DNA from 2 places in the Streptomyces luteosporeus genome. Region 2 is predicted to be linked to the other one. Evidence: riboswitches for the same ligand, from Rfam matches in the RefSeq annotation. Region 2 holds a riboswitch; the other holds the start of a gene.
What was found. A riboswitch is a leader RNA that binds a small molecule or an ion and turns the genes downstream of it on or off. The one in region 2 is predicted to bind thiamine pyrophosphate.
Positions count from the first base shown of each region.

Region 1: another riboswitch for thiamine pyrophosphate. It lies ahead of ABD361_RS15975 (thiamine ABC transporter substrate-binding protein); the one in region 2 lies ahead of thiO (glycine oxidase ThiO).

Region 1 is NZ_BAAASL010000010.1:248,561-254,064, forward strand. Features, by position in the region: gene frr (ribosome recycling factor) at 1-370, shown strand, start outside; gene ABD361_RS15965 (phosphatidate cytidylyltransferase) at 370-1,497, shown strand; gene rlmN (dual-specificity RNA methyltransferase RlmN) at 1,710-2,816, shown strand; TPP riboswitch at 2,899-3,004, shown strand; gene ABD361_RS15975 (thiamine ABC transporter substrate-binding protein) at 3,000-4,103, shown strand; gene ABD361_RS15980 (ABC transporter permease) at 4,079-5,504, shown strand, end outside.
Region 2 is NZ_BAAASL010000028.1:16,825-22,328, reverse strand. Features, by position in the region: gene ABD361_RS27870 (helix-turn-helix domain-containing protein) at 1-271, opposite strand, end outside; gene ABD361_RS27865 (NUDIX domain-containing protein) at 344-814, shown strand; gene ABD361_RS27860 (thiazole synthase) at 821-1,618, opposite strand; gene thiS (sulfur carrier protein ThiS) at 1,624-1,833, opposite strand; gene thiO (glycine oxidase ThiO) at 1,830-2,981, opposite strand; TPP riboswitch at 3,039-3,150, opposite strand; gene ABD361_RS27845 (NAD(P)/FAD-dependent oxidoreductase) at 3,282-4,532, shown strand; gene ABD361_RS27840 (Rv2175c family DNA-binding protein) at 4,609-4,974, shown strand; gene thiE (thiamine phosphate synthase) at 5,102-5,504, shown strand, end outside.

The sequences.
Region 1 (5,504 bases), on a different contig from region 2:
CATGGCCGTCGTCACCCCGTTCGACAAGACCGCGCTGCGCAACATCGAGCAGGCCATCCGCGACTCGGACCTCGGCGTCAACCCGAGCAACGACGGCAACATCATCCGGGTGACCTTCCCCGAGCTGACCGAGCAGCGCCGCCGGGAGTACGTCAAGGTCGCGAAGACCAAGGCCGAGGACGCCAAGGTCTCCATCCGTTCCATCCGCCGCAAGGCCAAGGACCTCCTCGACAAGCTGGTCAAGGACAAGGAGACCGGCGAGGACGAGGTCCGCCGCGCGGAGAAGGAGCTCGACGACACCACCGCGAAGTACGTCGCGCAGGTGGACGAGCTGCTCAAGCACAAGGAAGCCGAGCTCCTCGAGGTCTGATGAACGACGCATCCTGGGGAGCCCCGCCGCGCCCCGGTCACTGGGGGGCCACCGACGCCGGACCCCCTCCCGGCACCCGCTGGGAGGACGGTCTCCCGGCGGGTCCTGTGCACGACATGGGCGACGCGGCGCAGACTCGCCCCATGCCCATTGTGCCCGGAGAAGGCGGATACCAGGACGACGATGACGACCGTGAGCAGGGGGCCGCGCACCTCGGCGGCCCCCTGTTCCACGACGAACGCGATCACCGTGACACAGGGGAGCCCGCCATCCGGCCGCACGAGCCCGCCCCCCAGGCGCCCAAGGCGAAGAAGAGCGCCGGCCGGGACCTGCGCGCGGCGATAGGGGTGGGCGTCGGCCTCGGTGCCGTCATCCTCGCCTCCCTGTTCATCTACAAGCCCGTCTTCCTCGGCGTCGTCGTGATCGCCGTGGTGGTCGGGCTGTGGGAGCTGACCTCCCGCCTCGCCGAGCGCAAGGGCATCCGGGCCCCCCTGGTGCCGCTGGCGATCGGCGGCGCCGCGATGACCGTCGCGGGGTACGTGAGCGGCGCGGAGGGCGCGTGGGTGGCCATGGCCTTCACCGCGCTCGCCGTGCTGGTGTGGCGGATGACGGAGACGCCGGACGACTACCTCAAGGACGTCACCGCCGGCATCTTCGCCGCCTTCTACGTGCCCTTCCTCGCCACCTTCGTGGCGTTGATGCTGGCCGCGCAGGACGGCGCCTGGCGGGTGCTGACCTTCCTGATCCTGACCGTCGTCAGCGACACCGGGGCGTACGCGGTGGGCTGGCGGTTCGGCAAGCACAAGCTCGCCCCGCGCATCAGCCCCGGCAAGACCCGCGAGGGCCTGGTCGGCGCGGTGCTCTTCGCCATGGTGGCGGGCGCGCTGTGCATGCAGTTCCTCATCGACGGCGGCGTCTGGTGGCAGGGTCTGCTGCTGGGTCTGGCGGTCGCCGTCAGCGCCACGCTGGGCGACCTCGGCGAATCCATGATCAAGCGGGACCTGGGCATCAAGGACATGGGCGCCCTGCTCCCCGGCCACGGCGGGATCATGGACCGGCTGGACTCGCTCCTGCCGACGGCACCGGTGGTGTGGTTGCTGATGGTGGCTTTCGTCGGCAGCGGGTGACACGGCGCCACGCGGCGGCAGCCGCATATCGGCACAGCATGGACCGGCTGGACTCGCTCCTGCCGACCGCTCCGGTGGTCTGGCTGCTGATGGTGGCCTTCGTCGGGGTCGGCTGATCCCTTAAGCCGCCTGACCTGCGTCTTCACCGCGAGGGGGCCCGTCGTCCACAGGACGGCGGGCCCCCTCGCCGCGTCTGCGACACTGGTAGGACCATGCCTAAGCCCGGAGAACTCACTTTCGTCGCCCCGCGCGGAGCCAAGCTGCCGCCGCGGCACCTCGCCGACCTCTCGCCCGCCGAGCGCCGCGAGGCCGTGGCCGCGATCGGCGAGAAGCCGTTCCGCGCCAAGCAGCTGTCCCAGCACTACTTCGCGCGGTACGCGCACCAGCCCGAGGCGTGGACGGACATCCCGGCCGCGGCCCGCACCAAGCTGGCCGAGGAGCTGCTGCCGGAGCTGATGAGCGTGGTGCGCCACGTCTCGTGCGACGACGACACCACCCGCAAGACCCTGTGGCGCCTGCACGACGGCAAGCTCGTCGAATCGGTGCTGATGCGCTACCCGGACCGGGTGACGATGTGCATCAGCTCCCAGGCCGGCTGCGGCATGAACTGCCCGTTCTGCGCCACCGGCCAGGCCGGCCTGGAGCGCAACCTGTCGACGGCCGAGATCGTGCACCAGATCGTCGACGGCATGCGCGCGCTGCGCGACGGCGAGGTGCCGGGCGGTCCCGCGCGGCTGTCCAACATCGTCTTCATGGGCATGGGCGAGCCGCTGGCCAACTACAAGCGCGTCGTCGGCGCCATCCGCCGGCTGACCGACCCCGAGCCGGACGGCCTGGGCCTGTCCCAGCGCGGCATCACGGTCTCGACCGTGGGTCTGGTCCCGGCGATGCTGCGGTTCGCGGACGAGGGCTTCAAGTGCCGTCTCGCGGTCTCGCTGCACGCCCCCGACGACGAGCTGCGCGACACCCTGGTGCCGGTCAACACCCGCTGGAAGGTCCGCGAGGTCCTCGACGCCGCCTGGGAGTACGCGGAGAAGTCCGGGCGCCGGATCTCCATCGAGTACGCCCTCATCCGGGACATCAACGACCAGGCCTGGCGCGGTGACCTGCTGGGCCGGCTGCTCAAGGGCAGGCGGGTGCACGTCAACCTCATCCCGCTCAACCCCACCCCGGGCTCGAAGTGGACGGCCTCCCGCCCGGAGGACGAGCGGGCCTTCGTCGAGGCGATCGCCGCCCACGGCGTGCCCGTCACCATCCGCGACACCCGCGGCCAGGAGATCGACGGAGCCTGCGGCCAGCTGGCCGCCGCCGAGCGCTGAGCGGCCGCCGCGGGCCCGGCAGGGGCCCGCGGCCGCCCTGGTACGGTTCCTTCGCGCAACGTCGCGCACTTCGTACAAATGAACATTCCGACAGGGGAGCGCAGCGAGCGCTGAGAGTGCGGCACGGCCCGCAGACCCTCGGACCTGATCCGGTTAGTACCGGCGTAGGGAGTCAGCACCACCATGAACACCATCCTTCGGCGTGCCGTCGTGGCGACGGCCGCCGCGGCCCTCGGCCTGCCCGTCCTCGCCGCCTGCGGCAGCCCGGACTCCGGCTCCGGTTCGGGCTCCGGCGGCAGCGGTTCCGGCGACAAGACCGTCCGGCTCGTCTCCCACGACTCGTTCGTGGCCTCCGACGCGGTCCTGAAGCAGTTCACCGCGCAGACCGGCTACAAGGTCCAGGTGATCAAGGGTGGTGACGCCGGTGCGGCCGTCAACCAGGCCATCCTCTCCAAGAGCCACCCCCAGGGCGACGTCTTCTTCGGCGTCGACAACACCCTCCTGTCGCGCGCGCTCGACAAGGGCCTGTTCACGCCCTACCGGGCCAAGGGCGCGGACCGCGTCCCCGCCGAGCTGCGCGGCGACACCAAGGACCGCGTCACCCCGACCGACTACGGCGACATCTGCGTCAACTACGACCGCGCCTACTTCGCCGACAAGAAGCTCGCGCCGCCGCAGACCTTCGCCGACCTGGTCAAGCCGGAGTACAAGAACCTCCTGGTGACCGAGAACGTCGCCACCTCCTCGCCCGGCCTCGCCTTCCAGCTCGGCACCGTCGCCGCCTTCGGCGAGAACGGCTGGCAGGACTACTGGAAGAAGCTCAAGGACAACGGCGTCGAGGTCGTCGACGGCTGGGAGCAGGCGTACAACACCCGCTTCTCCGGCTCCGCCGCCGGCAAGAAGGCCAAGGGCGACCGGCCGCTCGTCGTCTCCTACGCCTCCAGCCCGCCCGCCGAGGTGATGGGCGTCAAGCCCGAGCCGGCCGAGGCGCCCACGGGCGTGGCGACCGGCACCTGCTTCCGGCAGGTCGAGTACGCCGGCCTGCTGAGCGGGGCGAAGAACACCGAGGGCGGCAAGGCACTGATCGACTTCCTGGTGGGCAAGACCTTCCAGGAGGACATGCCGCTGCAGATGTTCGTCAACCCCGTCAACCGGGACGCGCGCGTCCCCGAGCTGTTCACCAAGTACGGCGCGAAGATCACGCAGTCGGCGACGCTGGACCCGCAGCGCATCGCCCAGCACCGCGACCAGTGGATCAAGACGTGGTCCTCGCTCGTCCTGAAGTGACCGACGCACCCCCGGGTGCCGCCCCGCGCGGCGGCGCCCGGCGGACCGCGACGCGCCTGGCCCTGATGGCCGGGCCGCTCGCCTTCTTCGGGATCTTCTTCGCCTACCCCGTCGCCGCCATCGTCGCCCGCGGCCTGAAGGACGGCGACCAGTGGCAGCTCGCCCGCATCGGCGAGGTGCTCGGCGACCCCGCCACCGGCCACGTCCTGTGGTTCACCACCTGGCAGGCCGCCGCCTCCACGGCGCTCACGCTGCTGCTCGCGCTCCCCGGCGCGTACGTCTTCGCACGCTTCGACTTCCCCGGCAAACAGCTGCTGCGAGCCGTGGTCACCATCCCCTTCGTCCTGCCGACCGTCGTCGCCGGCTCCGCCTTCCTCGCCCTGCTCGGCCGCGGCGGACTGCTCGACGAACTGTGGGGCGTCCGCCTGGACACCACCGTCTGGGCGATCCTGCTCGCCCACGTCTTCTTCAACTACGCCGTCGTCGTCCGCACCGTCGGCGGACTGTGGGCCCAGCTCGACCCGCGCCAGGAGGAGGCCGCCCGCGTCCTCGGCGCCGGCCGCCTCACCGCCTGGCGGCGGATCACGCTGCCCGCCCTCGCCCCGGCCGTGGCCGCCGCGGCCCTCATGGTCTTCCTCTTCACCTTCACCTCCTTCGGCGTCGTGCAGATCCTCGGCGGCCCGCGCTACGCCACGCTGGAAGTGGAGATCTACCAGCAGACGGCGCAACTGCTCGACCTGCCCACCGCCGCCGTGCTCACGCTGCTGCAGTTCCTGGCCGTCGCCGTGCTGCTCCTCGTGCACGCCCGCACCGTCCGGCGGCGCGAAGCCACCCTGCGGCTCGTGGACGCCGCCCGCACCGCCCGCCGCCCCCGCGGCGCCGCCCAGTGGACGCTGCTCGCCTCCGTCCTGGCCGTCATCGCCCTGCTGCTGATCCTGCCGCTCGCCGTCCTCGTCGAACGCTCCCTCGACGGACCCGACGGATACGGCCTGACCTACTACCGTGCCCTCGCCTCCGCGGGCGGCACCGCCGGCACCTTCGTCGTCGCACCCCTCGAAGCCATCGGCAACTCCCTCGCCTACGCGGCGGCGGCCACCGCCGTCGCCGTCGTCATCGGCTCCCTCGCCGCGGCCGCGCTCACCCGCCGCGAGGGCAGGCTCGTACGCGGCTTCGACGCGCTGCTGATGCTCCCCCTCGGCACCTCCGCCGTCACCGTCGGCTTCGGCTTCCTGATCGCCCTGGACGAGCCCCCGCTGGATCTGCGCACCTCCTGGATCCTCGTCCCGCTCGCCCAGGCCCTGGTCGGCGTGCCCTTCGTCGTCCGCACCGTGCTGCCCGTGCTGCGCGCCGTCGACACCCGCCTCCGGGAGGCCGCCGCCGTGCTCGGCGCCTCCCCGCTGC
Region 2 (5,504 bases):
TGAGAGCGGCCCGGATTGCCGGCACGCTGCCTTGGTCGTTCGCGTGATCCTCCAGCAGGGCCGGGGATCCCTGCAGGTCCTCCAAGTGCACGCGCAGGACGTCGGCGAGATCCGTCCGGGTCCGGATGCTGTTGACCGGGAGCCTGTCCGTCTCGACCCGGTAGAGCCAGTCCTGCGACCGGCCCAGCAATTCGGCGAGCTCCTGCCGGTTCAGCTCTCGTCGTTCACGGTAGAACCGCACGCGCTGCCCGAACGTGAGGTGATCGGTCATGCCTCGCATCGTTGCCCTCCCCTGGCTACCTCGTGGCACAGCCTGACCGGCCCGTCTCCGTAGGCTCGGGTCATGACCGAGAACGAGCACGAACGACGCATGGCACGCCCGCGCATGGCGGCAGGCGCCCTGTTCTTCGACGAGCAGGGCCACGTGCTGCTGGTCCGTCCGTCGTACAAGCCGAAGTGGGAGATCCCCGGCGGGTACGTCGAGGCGGGGGAATCACCCCTGAGCGCGTGCCGGCGCGAAGTGGGCGAGGAGCTCGGCATCTCGCCGTCGATCGGCTCCCTCCTCGTCGTCGACTGGGCTCCGAGCGACGCCGAAGGCGACAAGGTGCTGTACGTCTTCGACGGTGGCCGGCTCGGCGCCGAGGAGGTGAGGGCGATCAAGCTTGCCCCCGATGAACTGCTGGCCGCCGAGTTCCACCCCACCGACGCCCTGGACGAGCTGCTGATTCCCCGCCTCGCCCGCAGGGTCGGGCGTGCGATCAAGGCACGAGCGCAGGCTCACCCCCTGTACCTCGAACACGGGCAGCCCGTCTGAGGCGCCTCACGCGAACGCCGGACGTTCCGGGTCCAGGGTTGCCAGGCCCTCCGTCGGGGAGGAGGCCTCGGCGAAGTGGCGGCGGGGGATGCGGCCTGCGCGGTGGGCGAGGCGGCCGGCCTCGACCGCGTGGCGCATCGCTTCCGCCATCAGGACGGGTTCCTGGGCGCGGGTGACCGCCGAGGCGAGCATCACTGCGGCGCAGCCGAGCTCCATGGCCAGGGCGGCGTCGGAGGCCGTGCCGGCTCCTGCGTCGAGGATCACCGGGACCGTGGCGCGTTCGGTGATCAGCTGGAAGTTGTGGGGGTTGCGGATGCCCAGGCCGGAGCCGATGGGGGCGCCCAGGGGCATGATCGCGGCGCAGCCGACGTCCTCCAGTTTGCGGGCGAGGACGGGGTCGTCGTTGGTGTAGGGCAGCACGGTGAAGCCGTCGTCGACGAGGATCTCGGCGGCGTCCAGGAGTTCGATGGGGTCGGGCAGGAGGGTGCGCTCGTCGGCGATGACCTCCAGTTTGACCCAGTCGGTGCCCAGGGCCTCGCGGGCGAGGCGGGCGGTGAGGACGGCCTCGCCGGCGGTGAAGCAGCCGGCGGTGTTGGGCAGGACGCGGATGTCGTGCTTCTCCAGGACGGAGAGGACCGAGCCGCGGACGGTGGCGTCGAGGCGGCGCATGGCGACGGTGGTCAGTTCGGTGCCGGAGGCGAGGAGGGCGCGTTCGAGGACCTCCAGGCTGGGGGCGCCGCCGGTGCCCATGATGAGGCGGGAGGTGAAGGTGGTGTCGGCGATGGTGAGCAGGTCGTCCGCCATGGGGGTCAGCCTCCCTGGACCGCGGTGAGGACCTCGACGCGGTCGCCCTCGCCGAGGGTGGTCCGCGGCCACTGGCCGCGCGGCACGACGGTCTCGTTGACGGCGGCGGCGACGCCGCTGTGCGCCGCGGTGAGGGTGGCCACCAGGCCGTCGAGGGTGGTGCCGGCCGGGACGGCCCGGCGCTCGCCGTTGACGCTGATGACGTGGGTGGTCATGCGGGCTGCTCCTGGAGTGCGGGGGTGAAGCGGAGGGGGGAGAAGGGGCGGGCTTCCGCGGGCAGCCGTCCCTCGGTGAGGACCTCGGCCATGACGTCGCCGGTGACGGGGGTGAGCAGGACGCCGTTGCGGTGGTGGCCGGTGGCGAGGTGCAGGCCGGGCAGGGCGGTGGGGCCGAGCAGCGGGGCGTTGTCGGGGGAGCCGGGGCGCAGCCCGGCGAGGGTCTCCACCAGGGGCAGTTCGGTGATGCCGGGCACCAGTTCGTGGGCGTCGCGCAGCAGTTCGTAGACGCCGCCGGCGGTGACGGTGGTGTCCCAGCCCTGTTCCTCGGTGGTGGCGCCGACGACGAGCTCGCCGTTCTCGCGCGGGACGAGGTAGACGTGGCCGCCGCGCACCACGGCCCGTACGGTGCGGGAGAGGAACGGCCGGTACGGGCCGGGTATGCGCAGCCGCAGCACCTGGCCCTTGACGGGCCGTACGGGGGGCAGGACCTCCTCGGGCAGGCCGGCGAGGCGGCCGCTGTGGCTGCCGGCGGCCAGCACGGTCCGCTCGGCGGCGATGCGGGTGCCGTCGGCGAGCTCGGCGCCGGCGGCCCGGCCGCGGGCGAGCAGGGCCCGGACGGCGGGGGAGCGGTGGAAGGTCACCCCGGCCCGCTCGCAGGCGACGAGCAGGGCGCCGGCCAGGCGCCGGGGGTCGGTCTGGTGGTCGCCGTCGACCCGCAGGCCGCCCTGGACGGAGGGGGCGAGCATGGGCTCCAGCCGGCGGCACTCGCGCCCGGACAGCCACTGGGAGTCCAGGCCGCAGCGCTGCTGGAGGGCGTGCAGTTCCTTCAGGTGGGCCCGGTCGTCGGCGTCGAGCGCGACGGCGAGGGTGCCGCAGGCGCGGTAGCCGGTGTCGAGGCCGGTGGCCTCGTGCAGTTCCGCGGTGAAGGCCGGGAAGCGGCGGGCGGACGCGAGGTTGAGGGCGAGCAGCCTCTCCTCGCCGTAGTGCAGTTCGGTGACGGCGGCGAGCATGCCGGCGGCCACGCGTGCCGCGCCGCCGCCGGGCTCCGGGTCGGCCACGGCGGTGGCGAGGCCGCGCTGTGCGGCGCGCCAGGCCGTGACCAGGCCGATGATTCCGCCGCCGATGACCAGGACGTCACAGGACACGTCATGACACGACGTGTCGGAATGACAGGACGTGTCGGACGTGCCGTTCGCAGCGTGCATGGGCGTCCAGCCCCTCCCTTCGCCGGCATGACCCGGATCAGGTTCGTACGGTCGGAGGCCGTCCAGCCTCCCTCTCAGCCCGGTGCGCCGGGCTCCCGCGAGTGCTTGCAGCCTGCCACCCTAGTACGGGCCGCGGGCCGCCCGGAAGGCGGCGGCGCGCCCGGCGGGGGTGACGCTGTGTCAGAGGTCTCGCCGACGGGTGCTCCGGCGCGCGTGGCCCGCGGGCCTACAGTTGATCGGGTGAGCGAGCAGACGAACACTTCCGGTGACCGCCGCGTCGTCATCGTCGGAGCGGGCATGGCGGGCGTGCAGACCGCCGTGGCCCTGCGCGAACAGGGCTGGACCGGCAGCATCACGCTGCTGGGCGCCGAGCCCCACCCGCCCTACGACCGCCCCCCGCTGTCCAAGGCCGTGCTGCTGGGCACCGCCGAGGACTCCGCCTTCGCCGTGGACTTCGGCTCGCTCGGCATCGACGTGCGCCTGGGCACCGGGGCCACCGGGCTGCGCGCCGGGGAGCGCACGGTGCTCACCCCGGCGGGAGAGGTGCCCTACGACATCCTGGTCATCGCCACCGGCGCCGAGGCGGTGGCCCTGCCCGGCAGCGAGGACGTGCCGGGCGTGCACGTCCTGCGCACCTTCGACGACGCGGCGCTGCTGCGCCCGCTGCTGACCGAGCGGCGCCGCTTCGTCGCGGTGGGGGCGGGCTGGATCGGCGCGGAGTTCGCCACGGCCGCCCGCGAGGCGGGCTGCGAGGTGACGGTGGTGGAGGCCGCCGGCCAGGTGCTGCCGGGGGCGCTGCCGCCGGAGGTCGCGGCGCCCATGGCCGCCTGGTACGAGGAGAGCGGCGTGCGGCTGCTGACCGGGACGCCGGTGACGGCCGTGGAGGCCGGCGCGGTCGTCCTGGCCGACGGCACCCGGCTGCCCGCCGACGCGGTGGTCGTGGGCATCGGCGCCCGGCCGGCCACGGGCTGGCTGGCCGGCTCGGGCGTCGAGCTCGCCGAGGACCGCTCGGTGCGCGCCGACGAGCGGCTGCGCACCTCGCTGCCCGGGGTGTACGCGGTCGGCGACTGCGCCTCCTTCCCCTCCGCCCGCTACGGCGAGCGGCTGATGGTGCACCACTGGGACAACGCCCTGCAGGGCCCGCGCACGGTGGCCGCGAACATCGTCCACGGCCCCGAGGAGAGCCCGGTCTACGACCCGGTGCCCTACTTCTGGTCCGAGCAGTTCGGGCGCTTCGTGCAGTACGCCGGGCACCGGGCGCCCGGTGACGAGCTGCTGTGGCGCGGCGATCCGCAGGGCGCGGCCTGGACGGCGTGCTGGCTGCGCGGGGACGTCCTGGTGGCGCTGCTGGCCGTGGGGCGGCCGCGTGACCTGGCCCAGGGCCGCAAGCTCGTCGAGCAGGGCGCCGCCCTGGACCGGCACAAGGCGCAGGACGCCACCGTGCCCCTGAAGGCGGCCGTGCTGACCCCCGCCGGGCGTCCGGTGGAGTGACCTGCGGGCGACTTGCGGCCCCGGCTCGGGTCAACCCGGCTACCGGCTGTCAGTCCCGGATGGCAGGCTTGTCCCTGTGACCGAGATTGACACGAAGATCGATGCTCTCGTTCCTGCCTGGCTCAACCTCCCCGACATCGCCGAGAAGCTCGGTGTCGAGGTGACGCGCGTGCGGCAGCTGGTCAAGGAGGGCCAGCTGATCGCCGTCCGCCGGGGCGAGAACCGAGTGCTCATGGTGCCCGCCGCCTTCATCGGCGAGGGCAAGGTGGTCAAGGGCCTCGCCGGGACCTTGACGCTGCTGCGGGACGACGGCTTCAGCGACGAGGAGATGCTGGAGTGGCTCTTCACCCCCGACCCGACCCTGCCCGGCACCCCGGCCGACGCGCTGCGGGAGAATCGCGGCACGGAGGTCAAGCGCCGGGCCCAGGCGCTGGCCGTCTGAGCCACCCGCACCACCAGCCCGAGCAGTACGACCTGCATCACCAGAACCACTGACACCGTCCGGCGTACGGGCCCGGGGCAGCGCGCCCCGGGCCCGTACTGCCGCCGACCGGGGGGAGCCACCGCCCATGTCCCTCGCCGCAGCACGCGAGCGGCTCGCCAACGCCCGGCTGTACCTGTGCACGGACGCCCGCAAGCGCCAGGGCGACCTGCCGGAGTTCCTCGACGCCGTCCTCTCCTGTGGGGTGGACGCGATCCAGCTGCGCGACAAGGGCATGGAGGCCGGCGAGGAGCTGGAGCACATCGCCGTCTTCGCCGAGGCGGCGCGCCGGCACGGCCGGCTGCTGGCCGTCAACGACCGCGCCGACGTCGCGCACGCGGCCGGCTCGGACATCCTGCACCTGGGCCAGGGCGACCTGCCGGTGCCCGCGGCCCGGGCGATCCTGGGGCCCGACGTGCTGATCGGCCGCTCCACGCACGCCGAGGCCGAGGTCGAGGCGGCCGTGGCCGAGCCCGGCGTGGACTACTTCT